2 regions of the Bradyrhizobium huanghuaihaiense genome follow, and region 1 is predicted to be linked to the other one. Evidence: riboswitches for the same ligand, from Rfam matches in the RefSeq annotation. Region 1 holds a riboswitch; the other holds the start of a gene.
The links. Region 1 has a riboswitch for cobalamin ahead of N2603_RS29515 (DUF1636 family protein). Riboswitches for the same ligand answer to the same signal wherever they lie in the genome.
Positions count from the first base shown of each region.

Region 2: another riboswitch for cobalamin. It lies ahead of N2603_RS07125 (TonB-dependent receptor); the one in region 1 lies ahead of N2603_RS29515 (DUF1636 family protein).

Region 1 is NZ_CP104172.1:6,226,449-6,230,685, reverse strand. It holds gene cobD (threonine-phosphate decarboxylase CobD) at 1-273, shown strand, start outside; gene N2603_RS29525 (cobyric acid synthase) at 262-1,710, opposite strand; gene cobO (cob(I)yrinic acid a,c-diamide adenosyltransferase) at 1,716-2,351, opposite strand; cobalamin riboswitch at 2,392-2,611, shown strand; gene N2603_RS29515 (DUF1636 family protein) at 2,707-3,081, shown strand; gene cobW (cobalamin biosynthesis protein CobW) at 3,078-4,112, shown strand; gene cobN (cobaltochelatase subunit CobN) at 4,112-4,237, shown strand, end outside.
Region 2 is NZ_CP104172.1:1,498,631-1,502,867, reverse strand. It holds gene N2603_RS07135 (CobW family GTP-binding protein) at 1-6, opposite strand, end outside; gene N2603_RS07130 (amidohydrolase family protein) at 10-1,500, opposite strand; cobalamin riboswitch at 2,413-2,608, shown strand; gene N2603_RS07125 (TonB-dependent receptor) at 2,716-4,237, shown strand, end outside.

The sequences.
Region 1 (4,237 bases):
CGCGACGATGCCTGGGCTGAGGCCACCTCGGCGCGTCTCGCACGCGACTGCTTACGGCTCGACGCGATGGTGCAGTCGCAAGGCTGGGCGCTGATGGGCGGCACGCCGCTGTTTCGTCTCTACGAGACGCCCGACGCGCTGGCCGCGCAGGAGAAGCTGGCGCGCGGCCAGATCTGGTCGCGGGTGTTCGCGAAAGAGCCGACATGGCTGCGGCTCGGGCTCCCCGGCAGCGAACCCGAATGGTCGCGCCTTGCCGAGGTTCTAGCGCGCTAGCGCCAGCAGGCCTTCGACGTCGAGATGCTTTTCAATGTGGTCGGCGAGGGCCTCGAGTGCGCTCTCGACCCTGATGTGATAGGGCTCGTCGCCCGCGGGAATATCGAGCTTCGCCAGATACGCCTTGCGGAAATCATCCGACGTGAACAGGCCGTGCAGATAGCTGCCCTGCACGCGGCCATCCCTGGAGATCGCGCCTTCCGGCTCGCCGTTCAGTTTCGCGAACGGACGGGCGCGATCGGGCCCGTCGGTGCGACCGATATGGATTTCGTAGGCCTCGATCGGCTGATCGGTCGCGGCGTGTACGGCCGCGACACGCGTCAGCGTCTTCTGCGGGCTCATCACTGTCTCGATGTCCAGAAGTCCAAGCCCCGGTGTGTCGCCTGCTGAACCTTCGATGCCTTCAGGGTCGGCGACGCTGTGCCCGAGCATCTGATAGCCGCCGCAGAGGCCAAGCACATAGCCGCCGCGGCGGTGATGCGCGAGCAGATCGATGTCCCAACCCTGCGCGCGCAGGAAGGCGAGATCGCCGCGGGTGGATTTTGAGCCGGGAATGATCACGAGCCTGACGTCGCCGGGGATCGCTTCGCCCGGACGGACCATGACGAGATCGACGTTCGCCTCGAGCTTGAGCGGATCGAGATCGTCGAAATTGGCAATCCGCGACAGCGCGAGGCACGCGATCTTGCACTGGCCGGGCTTGCGCGCGTCGCTGAGGCCCAGCGCGTCCTCGGCCGGCAACTCGCCGGCGCGCGCGAACCAGGGCAGCACGCCGAGGCCGCGCCACGACGTTTTCTGCTCGATCAGCCTGTAGCCGTCGTCGAACAGCGTGGGATCGCCGCGGAACTTGTTGATGACAAAGCCCTGGATCATCGCGGCATCATCAGGGTCGATCACCGTCTTGATGCCGACGAGCTGGGCGATGACGCCGCCGCGGTCGATGTCGCCGACCAGCACGACCGGAACGTCGGCCTTGCGTGCAAACCCCATATTGGCGATGTCGGCCTTGCGCAGGTTCACCTCGGCCGGACTGCCGGCGCCTTCGACCAGCACCAGATCAGAGCGCGCCTTGAGCCGCTCGAAACTCTCGAGCACCGCGCCCATCAGCGACGGCTTCATCGCCGCATATTCGCGCGCGCGCGCGGTGGCGATGCGCTTTCCCTGCACGACGACCTGCGCGCCGACATCGGTCTCGGGCTTGAGCAGCACCGGGTTCATGTCGGTGTGCGGCTCGACGCCGGCGGCGAGCGCCTGCAGCGCCTGGGCGCGGCCGATCTCGCCGCCATCGACGGTGACGGCCGCGTTGTTCGACATGTTCTGCGGCTTGAACGGGAGCACACGCAGGCCGCGCCGCGTGAAGGCGCGCGCAAGACCGGCGACGATGAGCGACTTGCCCACGTCCGAGCCGGCCCCCTGGATCATCAATGCGCGCGCCATCGAATTCAGAACTCGACGCCGGCCTGCGCCTTGATGCCGGAACGGAACGGATGTTTCACCAGCGTCATCTCGGTGACGAGGTCGGCGATCTCGATCAGCTCGTCCTTGGCGTTGCGTCCGGTGAGCACGACATGCGTCATCTCAGGCTTCTGCGTCGTCAGGAACTCGACCACCTCGGCGATGTCGAGATAGTCGTAGCGCAGCGCGATGTTGATCTCGTCGAGCACGACCATGCGCAAATTCGGATCGAGGATCAGCTCCTTGGCCTTCTCCCAGCCGGCGCGCGCGGCGGCGATGTCGCGGGCGCGGTCCTGCGTCTCCCAGGTGAAACCTTCGCCCATGGCGTGGAACTGGCAGAGCTCGCCGAAATGGCCGGTGAGCAGGCGGCGTTCGCCGGTATCCCAGGCGCCCTTGATGAACTGCACCACCGCGCAAGGGAAGCCATGGGCGACGCAGCGGACGATCATGCCGAAGGCGGAGGAGGATTTGCCCTTGCCCGCGCCGGTATGGACGATGATCAGGCCCTTTTCGCCGCTCTTGGTCGCCATGATCTTGTCGCGGGCGGCCTTCTTCTTCGCCATTTTCTGGGCGTGCCGGGCGTCGGTTTCATCGGCCGTCTGGCTATCCGGTTCAGGCGTCATCTGACGGGGTCCTTCGGCTTGACAAGAGGCGGCCGGGGGCAAATGGTGGCCCGGCGTTGGTTCCTGTCCTATGACAGGCGAAGAGGGAATGCGATAGGGTCCGAATCGGCAAGATTTGGGTCCAAAATGCAGCCGCCCCCGCGACCGTGACCGGAGAGATGCCCGAAGCCACTGATTCCCACCGGAATCGGGAAGGCGGGGATCGAAGGGCAAAACCCTGCTCCGCAAGCCGGGAGACCTGCCAGCGCGGACGAGTTTTGGACCGGCGGACGGGGTGTTCCGCGACGGGGAAGCGGGCCTTCAGGAGAATGGTCCGTGCGCCTCTTCGCTTCCCGCTGTTTATCTGGAAGAGGCGATGACCGTCACACTTCACGTCTGCATCACCTGCCGCGCCGGCCAGACGCTTGGCGAGGGCGAGACGACACCCGGCAAGCGCCTGCATGGCGCGATCCTCGAAGCGGGCGTGCCCGAGGGCGTCAATGTGGTTCCCGTCGAATGCCTGTCGGCCTGCAGCCAGGGCTGCTCGGTCGCGCTCAGCGCTCCCGGCCGCTGGTCCTATGTCTATGGGCGCCTGTCGGATGCGAATGCGCAGGACGTCGTCGCGGGCGCCGCGGCCTATGCGGCCGCGCCCGACGGCCTCGTGCCCTGGCGCAGCCGCCCCGAGATCTTCCGCAAGCAGTCGCTTGCCCGCATTCCCCCCATTGCCGTGTTGCCGGAGGCCGCCGAATGAACTCGCTCGCAAAAGTCCCTGTCACGGTGGTCACGGGCTTCCTCGGCTCCGGCAAGACAACGCTGATCCAGCATCTGCTCAGCAATGCCAACGGCAAGAAGCTCGCGGTGCTCGTCAACGAGTTCGGCAGCGAGGGTGTCGACGGCGAGATCCTGAAATCCTGCGCCGACGCCAATTGCCCCGAGGAGAACATCGTCGAGCTCGCCAATGGCTGCATCTGCTGCACCGTCGCCGACGATTTCATCCCGACCATGGAGCAATTGCTGGCGCGTCCCGTACGGCCCGATCACATCCTGATCGAGACGTCGGGCCTGGCGCTGCCCAAGCCGCTGCTGAAGGCGTTCGACTGGCCTGAAATCCGCTCGCGCATCACGGTCGATGGCGTGATTGCGCTGGCTGATGCCGAAGCCGTTGCCGCCGGCCGCTTCGCGCCCGATCCGGATGCGGTCGAGGCGCAGCGCGCAGCAGACGAGAATCTCGATCACGAGACGCCGCTGTCGGAAGTGTTCGAGGACCAGATCGCCTGCGCCGACATCGTGCTGCTGACCAAGGCCGATCTGGCCGGCAGCGCCGGAATTGAAGCCGCCAAGGCCGCGATCACTGCCGAGATGCCGCGCCGCGTGCCGATGTTGCCCGTCACGGACGGTGCGATCGATGCGCGCGTCATCCTCGGTCTGGGCGCTGCCGCCGAGAACGATCTCGCCGCGCGTCCATCGCATCATGATGGCGAGGAGGAGCACGAGCATGATGATTTCGCATCCGTCGTGATCGATCTTCCTGAGGTTGCCGATATCGAAGCGCTGGTCGCATCGGTGCAGCGCTTGGCGCGCGAGCAGAATGTGCTGCGCGCCAAAGGCTACATCGCCGTCGCCGGCAAGCCGATGCGCCTGCTGCTGCAGGCGGTGGGCGAGCGCGTGCGCCACCAGTTCGACAAGCCCTGGGGCGCGGGTCTCAGGCAGTCCAAGCTCGTCGTGATCGGCGAGCATGGCGACATCGACGAGGCCGCGATCAGGTCAGGACTCGGCATCTGATGCACGTCGTCTTCCGCGAGAGCCGCGGTCTGGAGGAGACCGCGACGCCAAGAGACATCGGCCAGGACCCGGCCGATCTCGTGGTGCTCTCGTACTCGGATTCCGATCTTGCCGCGTTCGCGGCC
Region 2 (4,237 bases), 4.7 Mb from region 1:
CGGCATGGGTCAGCCCTCGACAACGGGGCGGCGCACGGGTTTTCCCGGCCGCGCGTTCACGTCCAGAATGCCGTCGCTGATCAGCGGCTGACCGCTGACGATGAGATGGCGCACGCCTTCCGACGGGCGGTTCATCGCCGTGAAGGTCGCGCGGTCCGAGAGTTTTTCGTAATCGAACACGACGATGTCGGCATCCGCGTCCTTGGTGAGCCGGCCCTTGGCGCGCATCGCAGGCGTGCTCTGCGACAGGATCTCCGCCGGGATCAGCGCGCATTTGCGTACGCCTTCCAGCAGCGACACCGCTTTGCGCTCGCGCACCCATTCGCGAATGAATTTGGTGAAGCAGCCGGCCGAGCGCGGATGCGAGGTGGCGTCGTCGGGCAGCGGCCAGGCATCGCCGGTGTAGGTCTTGCCGTCCGACGTCGTCCACGGCATCGCGTCGGAGGCGATGGCGCCGCCGGGATAGAGCACCGACATGTCGAGCAGGTCGCGGTGATGCGCATTGTGCTCGGTGTCGAGGATGTGCCAGAGCACCAGCGAGGACGGCTCCTCGGCCTGTGCCTTGAGCAGCTCCTCGCGGTCGTGGAAGCGGTAGCCGTCGGTCACGCGCTGCACGGAATCGTAGCCGGTGCCGTTGCGCTCGACGAATTGGGGATCGCTGAAGAAGGCGGCGGCGAGCACGGTCGAGCCGGTGCCGTAAGGATAGGCCTCGACCGTAATGGGGAGGCCCTGCGCCTGCGCCTTCTCGACCAGCACGCGGCAGCGCTCGATGTCGGTCTTGCTCGACGAGTTGAAATGGCAGATGTGCATGTGCGCGCCGGTGGCGCCGGCATAGCCGATCAGGCGGATATAGGCTTCCACCGCGCTCTCGGGGTCGATGCGCGACATGAAGGCGACGTGGGTAAAGGTCAGTACGTCCTGCTTCGCGGCGAGCTGGCACACCGCGGTCAGCTCCTGCACGCCCGCGCCCGGGGCATAAGCGTTCAAGATGCCGATGCCGATGCCGCCTTCGTTGAGGCCGCGCGCGAGGCGCTCGAGGATGCCGGCGACTTCCGCATCGGTTGCGACATTGTCCATCCAGCGGCGATCGCGCATGGCATTGCCGAACGCCTCCAGCGAACTCTCGGCATTGGAGCCCGTCATCGCGCCGATACGGGCGAAGGCCCAGTTGGTGGCGGCGCCATAGTTCAGCACGCGCCCCTTCCGCGCCTGGCGCTCATACCAGGACCCGACCGGCAGCACGCCGGCTTCGAGATCAAGCGTCGTCGTGACGCCGTCAAAAGCCTGCATGCGGTCGGCCGGGATCGACTGGCCATGGGCATGGAGATCGATGAAGCCGGGCGCGACCACGAGGCCGGTGGCGTCGACCACCCGCTCGGCGCCGCCGAGACCCGTGCCGACAGCCGCGATCTTGCCGTCCGCCACCGCCACATCGCCGATGGCATCCATCCCGCTCGCGGGATCCACCACCCGGCCGCCGCTGATCACCAAACCGCTCATCTCGTCACTCCGAAAAGCCATTGCAAAAACCTCCAAAGGCCCGGCAGCAGCTCCGGAGGCACGTCGGCGCGCATAGTGCAGATTCTGGGGAGAACGACCACCACCACTGATGCCGATGCTGCATGCTTGCAAGTGAGGCCCATGAACGCAGGGCGTGTATCGGGACCGGAGCGCAACAACGCCGCTGCGTCAATTCGCCAATCCGCATACGCCCGCATCCTCGCGGCTTATTTGGCCCGAGCTGTGCTTCGCTTCACACCCTCTCTTGAGAAAGGGCGCAGGGAAGACCGGGCGCCAGCTGGCACCCATAAGACCCCTGCGCTGAACGAATGCACGCGCAATGCACAGGGGAGACACAGGGCAGCCGAAACCAGGCCTTCCCTGCGCGATGGTCTGACGGCCTATGCCGCGCTCTCCCGGGAGCCGAGTTCCTTCTGGCCTCCCTCGCCTCCGCGAAAGTCGCGGCACCGCGCCGGTTGACGCGATGACGCCTTCGCCAGGGCTTGACCGTAGCTACGACGACCAGGACCACACGGTTTCGCCGTACGCGGACACTCCCGCTTCGCCAGAGGCGTCACGGGACTTGAGCGCCGTCCGTCTTTGCGGCCCGCACCATGCTCACGAGGTTCATCTCGCCCTGCACGCGCAAGGTCCGCCTTTAACGCCGCCCGCGTCCACCGCAATCCCAGCCCGCGCTCGAAACGACGTACGACCGCCCCTTTGGTGGGCTGGGATGCGCGACACATACGACAAATCCGAATTTCGGTAAAGTGGAATATTTTTGTGAAGAGGGGTTGATGCCAATTGGAGCTGTTTTGCCCGACGCCCGGTGGGCGATCCGCACGTCGGCCGGTAACGGTGCGACATGCTGATCCGCCTCGGGACAGCTAGTTGACAGCTCTTCGCAAAAAAAACTAGGGTGGCCGCGACGGTTCTCCTTCGGGAGATCAATAGGGAATACGGTGCGGGGATTCCCCCAACTCCGTGGCTGCCCCCGCAACTGTAAGCGGTGAGCCTTCGCCAAACGCCACTGGGCCTGCGGGCCTGGGAAGGCGGCGACAGGCAACGACCCGCGAGCCAGGAGACCTGCCGTCAGTCGTGGTCACACGCGAGCACATTGGGCGGGGTGTCCTGGTGGGTGTTGGACTGCCGTCTTCTTGAGACAGCGGCCAAACTGCGTTCGCGGTGACGTGCCACGTTACCGCGAGTCTATTGATGACCTCCCGTACGATCTTCGCGCCGCGGCTCCGCCGCGCATTTCTAACTTCAGCTGCATTCTCCTGCCTGGTTTTGTCGACCGATGGCTGGGCACAAGCCGAAAGACCAACCGAGACGCTCGACCCCGTGGTCGTGCAACAGTCGGCAAGGCCGAGCTCCCGCAGCCCCCGACGCAGCGCAGCCACGCGCTCCGCGCGTTCGCTCCAGCAACGCAACGTGGCTGCCAACACCGGCGCACCGCCTACCGCCTCGACAGGCCCTGCCTTCGCCGCACCGACGCTCAATCTCACCGGCACCAGCACGGCCGGCAGCCGCCTCGGACTGACGCGGCTGCAGACGCCGGCCAGCGTGGAGGTGATCTCCGCTGAAACCATCTCCGAACGCGGCCAGCAGAACATCCTCGACGCTGTGACGCAAAACGCCACGGGCTTCACGGCAAGCCCGGCACCGGGCAATGGCGGCGTCTCGTTCAATACCCGCGGCTTCACGGGCCTCGGGTCCGTCATGACGCTGTACGACGGCACCCAACTCTATATCGGTGCCGGGACGGTGACGTTTCCGTACGACACCTGGTCAACGGAGCGCATCGAGGTGCTGCGCGGCCCTGCGTCGGTGTTGTACGGCGCGGGCGCGGTCGGCGGCGCCATCAACGTGGTTTCGAAACTACCATTGTGGGTCCCCCGCAATCAGGCCGAGGTGTCGCTGGACAGCAACATGACGCGGCGAATTGCGGTGGACAGCGGCGGTCCGATCAACAAGGACGTCGCCTACCGGATCACCGCAACAGGCAATATGTCCGACGGCTGGGTCGATCGCGACAACACCTCGAACGTCGCGCTTCATGCCGTAGTCCAGATCAAGCAGAACGAAGACGTCACCTGGACGCTGTCGACGGACTACGGTGACCGCAACCCGTCGCGCTATTTCGGCACGCCGCTGATCAACGGCAGGCTCGATGAATCGCTACGCTTCAAAAATTACAACGTCAGCGACAGCCACATCCGCTACCAGGATAGCTGGAACCAGGTGAGGACCGAATGGCAGATCGCCGATGGAATCTCGGTTCAAAACACGCTTTACTATTTGAACTCCCAGCGACACTGGAAGGACGTGGAAAGCTACGCCTATAACCTCGCCACCGGCCTGATCAACCGAAGCAGCTATATCGAGATTTTTCACGATCAGCAGCAGGTCGGCAATCGCATGGATGCGAAATTCCGCGGGCATGTCTTCGGCATGGCCAATGAGTTCGTCGCAGGCTTCGACGTCAACAGCATCAATTTTACCCACACCAACAATTCCCCCTACGGCGGCTCGTCGTCCGTCAATCCGGTCAACTTCGTTCCAGGCATATTCAGCAGTCCGAACCCCACGGTTCCCGGCTTTGGCAGCGTAACCAATCAATACGCGCTATTCGCCGAGAACAGGTTGTCGGTCACCGAGCAACTATCCCTGATCGCCGGCATCCGTCAGGATGAGCCCACAGTCACGCGCACCGACTATGTCACACCTGCCAACA